Regions from separate parts of the Lysinibacillus sp. G01H genome, predicted to be linked through region 2. Evidence: riboswitches for the same ligand, from Rfam matches in the RefSeq annotation. Region 2 holds a riboswitch; the other holds the start of a gene.

Region 1 (8,226 bases), 2.2 Mb from region 2:
GGCTTATAATAATATGTTAGATAAAACCAATAGTGCGATTCAAACTGTACTAAATTCCACGAGGTTATTGAACCAATCTTCTAATCAGGTAAATGAGGCATTTAACGAGGTAGTTGCTTCTAGTCAGGAGGTTTCTGTAGCTATCAACGAGATTGCACAAGGAGCTTCGAAGCAGTCAGAGGATACAGAAGAAACAAATTATCGAATGATGGATTTATCAGATCAGATTGATGCCATTACGGCTCTTTCTAATGAAATGGATGAGCTATCTCATAAAACAGGTGTAACAACGGAAAAAGGATTGCATGAAGTTGAAAGTTTAAGAGTACGTAATATGGAGACAAATGAAATGAATGGGCGTATCCAGCAGCAAATGGAATCATTAGCTTCTAATATTGCCAATATTAATCAGATTATTGCTTCGATCCAAAGCATTACCGAGCAGACAAATCTGCTAGCTTTAAATGCAAGTATTGAGGCTGCACGTGCTGGTGAGCATGGTAAAGGATTTGCTGTAGTTGCAGAGGAAGTTAGAAAGCTAGCAGAACAATCTAAAAATGAAACAGAAATTATTAAGAGTACAGTAGAAAGCATTCTTGAAAATTCTCAGCAAACGGTTGCTGTTATTGCATCTAATGCAGATTTAATGCAATCTCAAAATGAGTCAGTACAAAGCACGCAACTAGCGTTTAAAGATAGCAGTGACTTGTCAGGTTCAATTGCAAATTCTATTAGTGAATTAATGAATAAACTATCTAGCATGTTAGAGCATAAAAATCAGGCAATCATGGCTATCCAAAGTATTTCGGCTATTTCAGAGCAAACAGCAGCCTCTGCGGAACAAGTAAGTGCTTCTGCAATGGATCAACAAGCAGAATTACAAAAAGTAGCAGAGTCTATTCAAAATATGAACGATATTTCAAACGAGCTACAAGAAGTTGTAAATCGATTTAAGCTTGTTTAAAAGCAAAGGCTGCCTTCAATATAGAGGCAGTCTTCTTTTATTGTGAAAGTTAGAGAAATTGACCTAGAAGGAATTCAACACTACTATTAACACTGGAAGGGGGACATTGAAATGATGTATCTCGGAATGATTTTCTTTCAAATTGTTGTTCCTATTTTAGTGTTACTTGTAATAGGCGCTATCCTACAAAAGAAATTTCGCTTTAATTTAAAAGCATTGTCTCAGCTTATTACATATTGCTTTATGCCGGCAGCTGTTTTTGTAAATTTATATGAAACACATGTGGAGTTATCGGTACTGGGAGAGGTCGGATTATTTATTATACTCTTTATCGGTAGTCAAATGTTACTCAGTCATTTTATGGCAAAAGGGCTAGGTTTAGCTAGAACAGAGGCAGCTGTCTTTAAAAATAGTGTGGTGCTTATTAACTCTGGCAATTACGGTATTCCAGTTGCTCAAATGATATTTGCCACGCAACCTATTGGAGTAGCCATTCAGGTCATGCTCGTAATCTTTCAAAATATGACTACGTATACATATGGATTATACAATTTAATTTCTTCTACAAAGTCGGGTATGACAATCATCAAGGATTTCTTTAAAATGCCTATTATTCATGCGCTGATTATAGGTGCCGCTATGAACTATTTTGGTATCGGTATTCCACAGTTTATCAAAATACCAGTAGAACATGTGGCAGATGGATTTATTGCTGTGGCCTTAATTACTTTAGGTGCACAATTATCACAACTAGAGATGAAATCAATGTTTAATAAAACCGTCATTATCAGCTGTTTTACGCGATTAATTATTGGACCATCTGTTGCATTAGCCATTATTTATATATTGGGATTAGATGGAGTCGTCGCACAATCACTGTTTATAGCTAGTGCCTTTCCAACATCCCGTAATAGTTCTAGTCTAGCATTGGAATATGATGTAGAATCAGCAACAGCCGCGCAAGCTGTTTTATTTTCTACCATTGTAAGCTGTATAACTGTAACCATTGTGATCTATTTTGCGGAAGTATTATTTACCTAGTAAGATAAAAAATAACTTCCATCTCTTAGTATTATCTGCTACACTAGCATCAAACTAAATAGTATTAACTAGGGGAGTCTGATGAGTCAGGCTGAGAGGGAAACGCTACGAAGTTTCTTGACCCTTTGGACCTGATCTGGCTCATACCAGCGTGGGAAAGTTAAGAAGCTATTGCAGAGTATGCAATCAATAGACCTTTACATTCGTGGCCGGATCCAAATAATTATTTTGGATTCGGCCTTTATTTTTTGGATTGTTGGGGTGAGCTAGAATCGGTCCTTATATCAAAATAAATTTAAGGGAGAGAAGTAGCTCATGTCAGCAATTAGTGAAAAGAATATTACCATTATGTCTAGCTTTGAAGGAAGCAAAAAAGTATATGTGGAAGGATCACGCCCAGATATTCTAGTACCTATGCGAGAAATTGCATTAAGTCCGACAACAGGCAGTTTTGGAAATGAAGAAAATGCTCCTATTCGAGTATATGATACGAGTGGGCCCTATACAGATCCAGCCTACCAAGTAGATATTACGAAAGGTTTACCTGCCTTACGAAATGCATGGATTCAAGAGCGAGGGGATGTAGAAGCATATGAGGGACGCTCCATTAAACCGGAGGATAATGGTTTTCGTCATGTTGATGACCCGCGTATTCAAGAAAATGTCTTCCCTGAGTTGACGAGAAAGCCTTTGCGTGCTAAAAAAGGTAAAAATGTGACACAGCTTCACTATGCACGAAGGGGGATTATAACGCCTGAAATGGAGTTTGTAGCGATTCGTGAAAATATGAATCCTGAATTTGTACGTTCAGAAATTGCAGCTGGACGAGCTATAATGCCTTCTAATATTAATCACCCTGAGGCAGAGCCAATGATTATTGGGCGTAATTTTCATGTAAAGATCAATGCGAATATCGGGAATTCTGCTGTATCTTCTTCCATTGCGGAAGAAGTTGAGAAAATGACCTGGGCAACTCGATGGGGCGCAGATAATATTATGGATCTATCGACTGGTAAACATATTCATACAACTAGAGAATGGATTATTCGAAATGCTGCAGTGCCAGTGGGAACAGTGCCAATTTATCAGGCTTTAGAAAAGGTAAATGGTGTAGCAGAGGATTTAACGTGGGAGGTTTATCGTGATACTCTCATTGAACAAGCTGAGCAGGGTGTGGATTACTTCACCATTCATGCAGGTGTCCTTTTACGCTATGTACCACTAACAGCAAATCGTGTGACAGGTATTGTATCTCGAGGGGGCTCTATCATGGCACAGTGGTGTTTATATCATCATCAAGAGAATTTCCTGTATACACACTTTGAGGAAATCTGTGAAATTATGAAAGCTTATGATGTTGCTTTTTCCTTAGGTGATGGTTTACGCCCAGGCTCAATTGCAGATGCCAATGATGAGGCGCAATTTGCAGAGCTTGAAACACTAGGCGAGCTAACACAAATTGCTTGGCAGCATGATGTTCAGGTGATGGTTGAAGGACCAGGTCATGTACCAATGCATCTGATTAAAGAAAACATGGACAAGCAATTAGAGGTTTGTAAGGAAGCGCCCTTCTATACATTAGGACCACTCACAACAGATATTGCTCCAGGTTATGACCACATTACATCAGCCATTGGGGCAGCCATGATTGGTTGGTTTGGTACAGCGATGCTTTGTTATGTGACACCAAAAGAGCATCTTGGTTTACCAAATCGCGAGGACGTTCGTATGGGCGTTATCACTTATAAAATTGCTGCACATGCTGCTGATTTAGCAAAAGGTCATCCAGGTGCACAACAACGAGACGATGCACTGTCTAAAGCCCGCTTTGAGTTCCGTTGGCGTGATCAATTTAATCTGTCCCTAGATCCAGAGCGTGCAGTGGAATATCATGATGAGACACTGCCAGCAGAGGGAGCAAAAACAGCACACTTTTGTTCTATGTGCGGGCCTAAATTCTGTAGCATGAGAATTTCACAGGACATTCGTAATTATGCGAAAGATAAGGATTTGAATACGACTGAAGCGATCCATCAAGGTATGAAGGAAAAGGCAGAGGAGTTTAAAAAAGCAGGCAGTCGAATTTACCAATAATGAAAGAAAAGGCTTATGTCAAAAAATAGACATAGGCCTTTTTTTAATCAAAAAACTCCATGTGAATAGTGGATTCACATGGAGTAAAAGTTGGATTTGGATATCAATAATAAAGTGGAATATTAAACGTTTGTTGGTTGTTTTACATATGGATTTGTAAGGTCCATACCTTCTAATGAAAGACCCATCGCTTTTGCGACACCTTCACCATATGCTGGGTCAGCTAGATAGCAGTGAAGAATGTGACGGCGTTTGATGAATTCTTCAACAGAAGCCATATCATTCGCTGTATTTTCAAATAGACGTTGTTGCTCTTCCACCGTCAATAGACGGAATAGCTTACCTGGTTGCTCAAAGTAATTATTATCGTCTTCACGGAAGTCATGAATACCTGCATGACCATCAATGCGTAATTCAGGCTCTTTATGGTCTAAATTATGCTCCCACTCGCCATAGCTATTTGGTTCATAGCTTAATGTCGAACCGAGATTGCCATCAAAGCGCATTGCTCCATCGCGGTGGAAAGTACGGAATGGACATTTTGGTGCGTTGACAGGAAGCATATAGTGATTTACACCAAGACGATAGCGTTGTGCATCCGCATATGCAAAGATACGACCTTGTAACATTTTATCTGGTGAGAAGCTGATACCAGGAACAATGTTAGAAGGTGCAAATGCAGCTTGTTCAACTTCTGCAAAGTAGTTGTCTGGATTTTTGTTTAACTCGAACTCACCTACAGGAATTAATGGGAAGTCTTTTTTATACCATACCTTTGTTAAATCAAATGGGTTGTATGGTAGCTCACGAGCTTGTTCCTCTGTCATTACCTGAATGTACATTTTCCATTTAGGGAAATCGCCTTTTTCAATTGCTTCATATAAATCACGTTGTGAAGATTCACGGTCTTGACCAATAATCTCATTCGCCTCGGCAGCAGTTAAGTTCTTAATGCCTTGCTCTGTACGGAAGTGGAATTTAACCCAAACACGTTCATTATTAGCATTGATAAAGCTATACGTATGAGAACCAAATCCGTGCATATTACGATAACCAGCTGGAATACCACGGTCAGACATAACAATTGTCACTTGGTGAAGTGCTTCAGGTAATGAAGTCCAGAAATCCCAGTTAGAATTGGCATTTTTCATATTTGTACGTGGGTCACGTTTTACCACATGGTTTAAATCTGTAAAGTGTAATGGGTCGCGGAAGAAGAATACAGGCGTATTGTTCCCTACTAAATCCCAGTTTCCATCTTCTGTATAGAATTTAAGGGCGAAGCCACGAATATCTCGCTCTGCATCTGCTGCACCACGCTCACCCGCTACTGTAGAGAAACGTGCGAACATTTCAGTTTTCTTGCCGATCTCTGAGAAGATTTTCGCCTTAGTATATTGTGAAATATCATGCGTTACAGTAAAAGTACCAAATGCACCTGATCCTTTTGCGTGCATACGACGTTCTGGAATTACTTCACGATTGAAGTTTGCTAGTTTTTCAACTAACCATACATCCTGAAGTAAAAGAGGGCCACGTGGACCTGCTGACATAGAGTCATGGTTACTTACTACTGGAGCACCACCTGCTGTTGTAAAGCGACGGCTACGATCATTTGCGTTTGTCATATTAGTTTACCTCCTGAAAAAAATGTGAGTCAAACTCTTCGTCTATAACTATAACAAATATAAAATAGAATTGCTAGTACATTATAATAATTATCGTTAAAGAATTTTTATATTTAAGTATAAACTATAAATATATGCGCTAGACATAGAAATTATACATAGTTTCTAGCTTTAATTTATTTTATCTGATCGCAATTTTATAGATAATTGTCACATTAAGATCAAGATAATGACAGTATGATAAAAATCTTTATTGAAAATAAAATGAACTAATTGAAAATTATTTTAATCAATCTTTTAATTTTTTCTATATCGGTTAGGCGTAATACCAATTTGTTGCTTAAATAATTTTATGAAATAATTTGGGTCATCAAAACCGTTTAAATGAGCGATTTCACTAATAGCAAAATCTGTTTCTAGCAGCATTTTTGTGGCATGATGAATTCTTACTTGCTGTAAATAGCGCTTAAATGGTAAACCTTGTTTTCTTGAGAAAATCGTACTTAAATAATTGGGGCTTATTCCAAGCTTATGAGCGACAAAGGGAAGAGACAGTGCGCTATCTTTAAATTGTTGATCAATTATTTCTATAGCTAGTTCAACATAATCAGCTCGTTTCTCTATTCGAGCTTCCTTTGCTAACTCAATTAATGTCTGCGTTAAAGAAATAATCCCATTGAGTATCGTATAAAATATAGGATGCTCAATGATTAAATGAAATAGCTGACGGTAGTTTTGTTCGATAACCGCTTTTTCATGTAATTTATATTTCAGCATAAAGCGTCTAATTTGTGCTAAGACACTCGTCAGATGAATGCGTAAATCATCTTGCTCATAATATATGCCTTCATTAGAAAGCCGGTATAAAAATGTTTTAACGGCCTCTAGGTTTCCATCTTCCAAACTACTTATTAGTAATTGTTGCTCTTCTGGTGTCAGTAAGGGATCAAAGGGCTGAGTTTCATATTGTTTGCTCGCGTAAAAAATATGGCCAAAGCCCTCATAAAAACTTTGATGTAGTGCACGCTTTGTTAATGTATACATATTTTTAATGGTTGTAGGTGTTCCATCATATATCCCAATATTTAAAGAACTATTACTAATCAATCGCCATTCCTTCATAAGTGTACGTACATCCTTTTCCACAATCCTTATATCATTTGTTTGAAAAAGACATACGATTCTATTAGATAGAGGGTAGGTTTTCATATGAAAGTGAATCGGTGTTTGTTGAAGCCAATTGTAAAGCTTATTAAAGGTTTCAGTATGCTCGGGTTCAATCATTGTGAAATGTAATGTTGTCTCAATTGAACTTGATTTATTATCTAAAAATAATTGATTATAAAAGGAATCGTTTGTAGTCTCTTGAGCATCTTCTGTAATCTGTGGTGTGCGAAGAGAAATGGTTGTGAGTTTTTTCTTTAATAGCTCTAAATCAATAGGCTTCACAAAAAGATGTGCTACCTGTAAGTCAATAGCCTTCAGCGCATTTTTAAATAATGGCTCTGTTGTCATGGCTAAAATGGCACCAGAAAGCTTTTGTAAATCACGATAAAGAGCAGCTAAGCGATTATTAGGAAATAAATCGATATTTAACAGTATGGCGTCAGGTTCAAATTGTCGAATGATTTGAGACACCTCTGAAATACTTGTACACATTTCAATCAAAACATCTCCAGGGAAATATGTGTGTAAAAACCATTTTATTCCTGCTAGGTCGGTTGGATCGCGATCAATTAATAACAGCTTCATACCATCAGCCTTTCTTAAAATATTCAAGTTTCATACAAAAGTACGGTTATATTAATAAAAATAACATAGTAATCTGAAAAAAGTCTTGTTTTCTCTATTAAAATTCTCTATATTCTGAAAAAGGTAGTTAGTACAATGTAAATAGAGTAATTGATCATCAGCAGAAGCCAACTTTAGTTATGAAAACGCTTAAAAAATTTGATACTGATGTTTTCAAATTACGAAAATATGAATGAAGATAATTTATTTACATAGCCATATAGGGAATAGGGGGATGTCATGTGAAGTCAATCATCGAGCTTGATGGCAATACATTAACAAGACAACAAATAGAGGAAATCGTGAAGGGGCAAGCAACAGTTGCACTTGCTACAGAGAGTTTAGAACGTATTCGTTTAAGTAGAGAGCGTATCGAAAAGCGTTTAGCTGAAGGCCAAACAATTTATGGTGTGAATACAGGGTTTGGTAAACTCAGCAATATAAAAATTGAAGAAGAAGACATTGAGCTATTGCAGCTAAATTTATTACGATCAGATGCAACAGGTGTTGGCGAACCATTCCCAACAGATGTTGTACGTGCAATGATGGTTTTACGTGCCAATGCTTTAGCCAGAGGATTTTCTGGCATTCGTGAGGAAACTGTCCAACTATTGTTGAATTTTATTAATAAAGGTGTTCATCCAATTGTTCCGTCACAAGGTTCAGTTGGCGCAAGTGGTGATTTAGCGCCTTTATCACATTTGGCAT
Region 2 (8,226 bases):
CAATCTATTGGAAGAAATTTAATTCTACAGGTGCTGTAACTGCGATGGTAACGGGGCTAGTATCATGTTTAATTTTAGGAGCAATGGGACCAAATGTGTGGAGCCCTGTTGAAGGTGCAGCAATCTTTGTTGGACAACCACTTGTGCCACTTGCTGTTCCAGCGATTATTACAATTCCATTAGGCTTTATTGCTGGATACCTAGGTACTGTCCTTTCATCTAACAAAGTACCACAGGAAGAAGCAGAACGTATTTATAAAGAAATTCGTGTGAAAGCAAATACAGGTGTGTCTGTCTCTGATATTTCACATTAATATTTATACACCTCCTGCATAATGAATCCTAATTCAAAAAATGCAAAAAAATAGGCAAAAAATTCGATTTTTGGTCGAGTTTTTCGCCTTTTTTGTTATTCAATATCTACCAATTTATTTATCGAACAATATTATTTTACTTCCAAAAAACAGAAAAAATCCAATTTTCACTAGGTAAATAGTGTTTATTTTCAATTGAAAAAACAAGATTTTTTTGTAAATTTACCCTTGGTTTTTTGTCAAGAATCTAGATTTCTCTTCACTTCATTTATTTATCTGAATTTTCTAAAACCCTTTATATTCTTGGCTTTGCGCCATTTTTTCTCACTTAGGAGTATTTTCTGAAAAATTTTTTTTACATAATTTTTCTGAAATGTATTGCAATTTTGTGAACTGTTTCATAAAATGAAAATGTGAATTCACTAAACTAGCAAAATCAAGTCTTGAGGTAGAAAAAATATACACAAAATGGGGAATGTTAATGGCGAACAATCAAGCAAAAAAAGGTATCGTGATTGACTATGATTCAATTGCAAATCAGGAATCATTTAAGTCTCTTGTACGAAGAAAGAACTCTTTTCTTTGGTCTATAACTGCCATATTTTTATCGGCATACATGTTGTTACCAATTCTGACATCGTACACGACAATTCTACACCAAAAGGCATTTGGGGAAATTACTTGGGTGTGGATCTATGCAGCAGGTCTCTTCATCATGACATGGGGGTTATGTCATTTATATGTAGCAAAAGCAAACAGCTTCGATAGAGAAGCAAAAGCGATTATCGCTGAATACGAGAACGGAGGTGGCCGCCGATGAGTAACGGAATGAGTTTTACAGCAATATTCTTCTTCGTAGGCATTGTTGGTTTAACATTAGTTATTACATGGTGGGCATCTAAACGTACATCTTCAGCAAGTGATTTCTACACTGCTGGTGGTGGCTTAACAGGCTGGCAAAATGGACTAGCTATCGCAGGTGACTATTTATCAGCAGCATCCTTCTTGGGTATCGCTGGTGCTGTAGCATTATTTGGATTTGATGGATTCTTCTTCTCTATTGGTTATTTAGTAGCTTACTTAGTGGTATTATATATCGTTGCTGAGCCATTACGTAACCTTGGGAAATTTACATTAGCTGACATGATTACAGCGCGTTTTGATAACGCCAAAGTTCGTGGAACAGCTGCTTTAAGCACTATTACAATTGTTTTATTCTACATGATTGCACAACTAGTTGGTGCAGGAGCACTTATTCAATTACTTTTAGGAATCGACTATTGGATCGCCGTATTAATCGTAGGATTCATGATGACAACTTACGTACTATTCGGTGGTATGACTGCAACATCTTGGGTACAAATTATTAAAGCTTGTCTTTTAATGTTGGGTACAGTTATTATTTCGTTCTTAGTATTAAAAGAGTTCGGCTTCAGTATCTCTACAATGTTTAAAGAAATGACAACGGTTACTGACAGTGGCGCTGCTTATTTAAACCCAGGTCTTAAATATACAAATGGACTTGATACAATCTCTATGTTAATTGCGTTAGTATTAGGTACTGCGGGTCTTCCACATATCTTAATGCGTTTCTTCACAGTAAAAGACGCGAAAACAGCTCGTTCATCTGTTATTTGGGCTACTTGGATCGTAGGTATCTTCTACGTTCTAACAATTTTCTTAGGCTTCGGTGCAGCAGCATTCGTTGGGAAAGAAGATATTATCGCAGCAAACGCTGCTGGTAACATGGCTGCCCCACTTCTTGCAGAAGCACTTGGTGGCGACATTCTATTCTCATTCGTTTGTGCAGTAGCATTCGCAACAATTTTAGCGGTAGTAGCAGGTCTTGTACTATCTGGTGCATCTGCCCTATCTCATGATATTTATGGACAAATTATTAAAAAGGGTAAAATTACAGAAAAAGAGCAAGTTCTTGCAGCTCGTATCGGTTCGATTACAATCGCTGTTATTTCTATCCTATTAGCACTTGGTGCACAAACATTAAACGTGGCATTCTTAGTATCTTTAGCATTCTGTATTGCAGGTTCTGCTAACCTTCCAGTTATTATTTACACAATTTATTGGAAACGCTTCAATACAACAGGTGCTGTTACTGCGATGTTAACAGGTTTAATCTCTGCATTAGTATTAGTTGCTATGTCTCCAAACGTTTGGAATCCAGTTGAAGGTAAGGCAATTTTCGTTGGTGATCCATTAATTATGTTAACGAACCCAGCCATAATCTCTGTACCACTTGGTTTCCTTGGTGGTTTCATCGGCACATTAATTTCTAAAGAAACAGATGATGCGAAGTATCGTGAAGTTGACGTTAAAGCAAACACAGGTATTTCTGTACAGGACGTATCTCACTAATACACTCGACAGCCTCGTAAGTATCTTGCTTACGAGGTTTTACTTTTTCTTCCCTTTTCGCTACTATAGAATTAAAAATGAATTGGAGGCGATGCTCATGTCACAATCTAAAGCTAAAAAGAAGCGGATGCACATTAAACGCACCGTTGGTAAAGATGTTGAAAAAAATCGACAATCTATCTCTTTTAGTACACATGAACGTCTAACGAAAACAAAAAACGAAAAATTAGCGCATGATTATACGAAATATAAAAAGCAGTATAAGGACGAATAACTCGTACCTATACTGCTTTGTCCTATTAAAGCCGATAAAATGTTTTCGTGTTTTGCGTAATAATTTTGGCCGCTTCCTGTGTTGATAGCCCTTTGATGGAGGCAATCACCTCAATCGTTGAGTGCATCATCCAGGGAGATGTACGCTTCTTCGTAAACGGTCCCTCAAACGGCCAAGGACCATCCGTTTCTACCATCATCAAATCAATCGGATACGCATCAATTAGCTGTTGAATTTCCTCTTCATACAAGCAATCTGGGGTTATGGAAATAAAATAACCACGCTCTATCATGCGCTTCACAATAGCTTCATCCCCTTTAAACCAATGAAAATGGGCTTCGTGAAGCTGATGCTTTTCCAGCAAATCACACACAACATGGGCGTCCTCATATACTGCGTGTAACACAATTGGCATGTTCAGTTCCTTCGCCAATACAACAAAACGCTCTAATAACGCCACATAGGGACGTTCATCAATCCCTTGCTCTTGTCTTAAATAATAAGGTAGACCCACCTCACCAATAGCAACCATGTCATCCTGATGCGAACGAATCCAATCGAATAATGCTGCCTCATCATTTGGACTTAGTAAAGGCTGTTCAGGATGAAAGCCAAAAGCAGCCTTTACTTGCTGATAGCTATTCGATAAACGCCACGTTCTTTCACAAGAGGAAAGTTGCATACTAACCGCAATTACAGCTTTCACCTCTTCTAATAAGGAGGGAATTTCCTCATCGGTGTACTGATCCAAATGAATATGCGCATCAATCAACATACATATCACCCTTTTCCTCCTGTAAATACATAAATAATTGTTGCTTTAACGCTGTGAATGCTGCAGAATGTCGAATTTCCTCTTTCCGAGGTCTCTCAAATGGCACGATGATTTCCTTTTTAACGGTTGCTGGACGTTTGGTTAAAACAAGTATGCGATCTGCTAAAAAGAGAGCTTCCTCAATACTATGTGTAACAAATAGAATGGATTTGCGATACTCTTCCCAGATAGATAAAAGCCATGCTTGCATTTCCAGTCGAGTAAATTCATCCAACGCAGAAAATGGTTCGTCTAAGCATAAAATCGGCTTTTCACTGACCATTGCTCGAATAAAGGACACACGCTGCTGCATACCTCCAGACAGTTCGTTCGGGTAGGCATGGATAAAGGAGGCAAGACCAACCTTTTCTAACCATTCCTTGGCACGTTCAACATTCGGTTTATGCTGTAATTCCTCTATAAGCGTGACATTTTCTACTATTGTGCGCCAGGGTAATAGACATGGCTGCTGTGGCATATAGCCAATCGTTCCTTTTTTTCGTTGGATATCCTCTCCATTTAGTAAAATGGCTCCTTGATCAATTGGCGAAACACCACCAATTAATTGAAAAAGTGTGCTCTTACCACTGCCTGAAGGACCAACAATGGCCACAAACTCGCCATCCTTTACGTCAAAAGAAAGTTGATCAAGTACTTTTAGTGCATCGAAGGATTTAGCGATGTTTTGAATGCTGAGCATGATAGCCTCTTCCCTTCACCATAAATTTTTCAATTAAACGAATACCGCTAAACAATAGTAAGCTCAAGAGAACAATCGCAAAAATTGCTACAAATACGCGATCTGTACGGAAGGAGGACTGGGCTAGGGTCATGTAAACACCAATACCCTTTTTTGCTCCAAGCCACTCCGCAATCACAGCCCCCATCACACTATATGTAGCCGCAATTTTAATGCCTGAAAAAATCGCAGGATAGGCATAAGGCCATTCCAGCTTCCAAAAGGTTTGTGCCTTTGTAGCACCAACCATGGCAAAATAATGCTTTAATGCTGGAGCTGTTTGTCTAAATCCATCCATCGCTGCAATGACAATCGGGAAAAAGCACACAAGACAGATAATGATAAGCTTCGGTAATAAGCCAAAGCCAAACCAAATAATAAGTAGCGGTGCCAAGACTAGAATAGGAACATTCTGCGACATAATAAGAATTGGATAAAACAGTTCTCGAATAAAATTAAATCGATGCAACACTACTGCCACCGTTAGCCCACAAGCGATGCCAATGGCCAAACCTAGTAGAGCTAGCTGTACCGTAGCAAATGCATGTGGTAGAAAGGTTTGATACGACTGGATGGACTCCGACAAAATACTACTGGGTGCGGGTAATAACCAATGAGGAACTTCAGCGAACCTCACGATTAGTTCCCATATGAATAAGAGGAAGGCGATAAAAATTATCGTCCTTCCTTTGTGTAATGCATGTTTCATTACTGATATTTCTCCGTTAATGTATCCATCGTAATCCCCGTTGGCTGATATAAAATTTTCACTTGTGTAATGACATTGATGGCACCAAGCTCGATCATCTTCTCATTCATTTTTTCAATGATTTGGAGCAATGTTGAAAGCTCACCCTCCATCGTTGTTTCCAATGGATGAACCTCATATTTCACCCCAGAAGCATCGATCACCGCAATTGCTGCATCTACATACGGTATCACATCTTCATATTTCTCTGTCTTCGGAATGATTTGTACACTGATTAATGAATTTGCCATCTTATTTGGCCTCCTTTTTAGGTAAGAACTCATTAGTAAAGGCTTTTTTCGCATCAAATTCGCCCTCTAGTACTTGATTGCTAGACATCCATTTCGCATAATTTTCCCACACAGAAAGCTTTTGCTCTCCCCATTGCTTGGCATCATCCTGGTATTTATCAGCCAGCCATTCCTGACTTTTATGCACTAACGCTTTATCTAAATCAGGGGCCGCTTCGATTAAAATATCCGCCGCTTCACTTGGGTTTCCAATTGCGTATTCATAGCCCTTCGCTGCCGCTGCCACAAAGGCTTTGACTACATCGGGGTTGTCCTGTATCATTTTTTCATTTGTAGCTAAAACGGGCGTATAATAATCTAATTGATCACTATAATCTGTAAGATATAGCATATTAATCTTTTCCCCACGCAGCTCAGCCTCAATACCAGTCCATGCATAATAAATCCAAGCAAAATCAATGTCTTTTTCCATCATTGTGAAGAAATCTAAATCCCCTGCATTGACAATATCTAGCTTATTAATATCTGCCTTTTCTTTTTGCATTAGTGATTGTAAGACGGCTTGCTCTAATGGCGCACCCCAACCACCATAGGTTTTACCTTCAAAATCCTTTGGCGATGTAATGCCCTTTGAAGCAATAGAAGCAAAGCCAGATGTATTATGCTGTATAATTGCTGCGATTGAGACCAGCGGCACATTCTGTACTCGTGCCTGTGTTATGCCTTCCTGATAGCTCACGCCAAAATCCGCCTTTCCAGAAGCAACAAGCTGATCTGCGCCCGCCTCACCAGGCATAATAATATCAACATCTAAGCCCTGTTCCTCAAAATAACCGAGTTTTTTTGCAACATATAGTCCTGTATGATTTGTATTCGGCGTCCAATCCAGTACCACAGACACCTTTTTCAGCTTGTCAGCAGCCTGCTTATCCTCCTTGTCACTACAGCCTGCTAATGTTAATAGTGCTACCATTAGAATAAATAACCATTTTTTCATGCGAAAGCCTCCCAGTTTGTAATATGAAAGTGTTCATGAATGAATGTTGTCACCAGAAGAAAGCGTATACAATGTTGGCAAGCTGTTGCTTGAAACATAAAAAAACGCCTAGGATTCCTCCCAGACGTATCGCAATCAATCTTCAAAACTTTGCTTTTTTGAATAGATGTTCCCTACGCTGGTACGAGCCAAATCAGGTTCAAAGGGTCAGCGTCTATCGGACACAATCTCAGCTAGCAATTACTAGCCCCCCTACATTCTTTCGCTATGAACTTTTCGATGATTATTATACCCATAGTTTCACTTAAATGACAAGGTGCTATTTTTGAAATGAGCTTAAAGCCCAGCACTCCTAAGAGACTGGGCATTCTTTTAGCTTGGTTTCTGTTCTTTTTTGGCTGTGACAACATGAGAGATTGCCCCATCTGTTGCAATATCCACTTTAAATGAACCGTTGGAATGGCGATCCGCACGAGACAATGCTTGCACGTCAATCACCTCTTGAACACCTTTTTCAGTTTCAATCACAACCTGCTCCCCGTCTGTTGCTTGAACAACTGCCACAATTCGGTGAGGGTTTGCTTTTAACTCTGTTAATACTTTTAGTCCACGTTTTGCACGACCTGCTACTTCAACTTCAGCGACATTCATTTTCTTCACGGCCCCACGCTGTGTCACAATCACTACATATTGGGTAACATCAGGCTGTAATACATTGACGCCAACTAAGGCTTCTCCATCTTTTAGTGTGATCCCTTTCACACCGCCTGTTTTCACACCTGTCACAGGTAGTTCCTCCATTGGGAAACGAATTGCATAGGCTGTATCCGTTGTGAGCATCAGCTCCACGTCATCTGTTACAAACGATGCATAGATCATCGCATCACCAGCCTTGACGTTCATCGTTTTAATAGGCTTTGAATAACGTGTCACTGCATAGTCTACGAGTGGTGAGCGCTTAATTTGACCATCTTTTGTGGCTGTGAAGACATACGTATTTGGCTGTTCAAATGTTTCGAAGCCATAAACCGCAATAATCGATTCATCTTCCCCTGTTGGGACAATACTTGAAATATGCTGGCCGAGATCCTTCCAACGTATATCAGGCAGCTCATGAACAGGCTGATAAATATAATTGCCTCGATTTGTGAACAGCAATAGATGGTGCTGTGTATTTAAGTTTGCTTCATACAATAAATAATCTGAATCCTTCATGGCAAAATCTTGCCCATTTGAAGCGGCATGAGAACGTGTGGATGTGCGTTTAATATAACCATCCTTCGTTACTGTTACGACAACCTCCTCACTTGGCACAAGGACATCCAATGTAATTTTAATTTCTTCAATTTCTTGCTCAATCTTCGAGCGGCGAGGCTCTGTAAAGCGTTTCTTAATATCAAGCAGCTCTTGTTTAATAACACGCACAAGCTTAGCCTCACTTTGTAGAATCCCCTCTAGCTTGGCAATTAACTTATCTAACTCGTCCTGTTCCTGACGAAGCTCTGTAATATCCGTATTCGTTAAACGGTATAATTGCAGGCTTACAATGGCCTCTGCCTGTACTTCTGTAAAATCAAACTTCTCTTGTAAATTAAGCTTTGCATCCTTCTTATCATTAGAAGAACGAATCGTCGCAATGACTTCATCTAAAATCGAAAGAGCTTTAATTAATCCATCTACAATATGAGAACGGTCCTTTGCCTTTTGCAAATCATA

Evidence for each region. A riboswitch is a leader RNA that binds a small molecule or an ion and turns the genes downstream of it on or off. The one in region 2 is predicted to bind thiamine pyrophosphate.
Region 1: linked by a shared signal. The riboswitch ahead of thiC (phosphomethylpyrimidine synthase ThiC) and the one ahead of PSR12_RS12180 (ABC transporter substrate-binding protein) in region 2 are both predicted to bind thiamine pyrophosphate.

What each region holds. Positions count from the first base shown of each region.
Region 1 covers NZ_CP118397.1:235,856-244,081, forward strand. The annotation lists gene PSR12_RS01135 (methyl-accepting chemotaxis protein) at 1-964, shown strand, start outside; gene PSR12_RS01140 (AEC family transporter) at 1,076-2,005, shown strand; TPP riboswitch at 2,066-2,180, shown strand; gene thiC (phosphomethylpyrimidine synthase ThiC) at 2,321-4,099, shown strand; gene PSR12_RS01150 (catalase) at 4,222-5,727, opposite strand; gene PSR12_RS01155 (helix-turn-helix domain-containing protein) at 6,025-7,479, opposite strand; gene hutH (histidine ammonia-lyase) at 7,770-8,226, shown strand, end outside.
Region 2 covers NZ_CP118397.1:2,396,912-2,405,137, forward strand. The annotation lists gene PSR12_RS12140 (solute symporter family protein) at 1-314, shown strand, start outside; gene PSR12_RS12145 (DUF485 domain-containing protein) at 796-1,134, shown strand; gene PSR12_RS12150 (solute symporter family protein) at 1,143-2,687, shown strand; gene PSR12_RS12155 (hypothetical protein) at 2,785-2,961, shown strand; gene PSR12_RS12160 (TatD family hydrolase) at 2,987-3,736, opposite strand; gene PSR12_RS12165 (ABC transporter ATP-binding protein) at 3,726-4,475, opposite strand; gene PSR12_RS12170 (ABC transporter permease) at 4,450-5,223, opposite strand; gene PSR12_RS12175 (thiamine-binding protein) at 5,223-5,513, opposite strand; gene PSR12_RS12180 (ABC transporter substrate-binding protein) at 5,515-6,510, opposite strand; TPP riboswitch at 6,664-6,774, opposite strand; gene parC (DNA topoisomerase IV subunit A) at 6,883-8,226, opposite strand, start outside.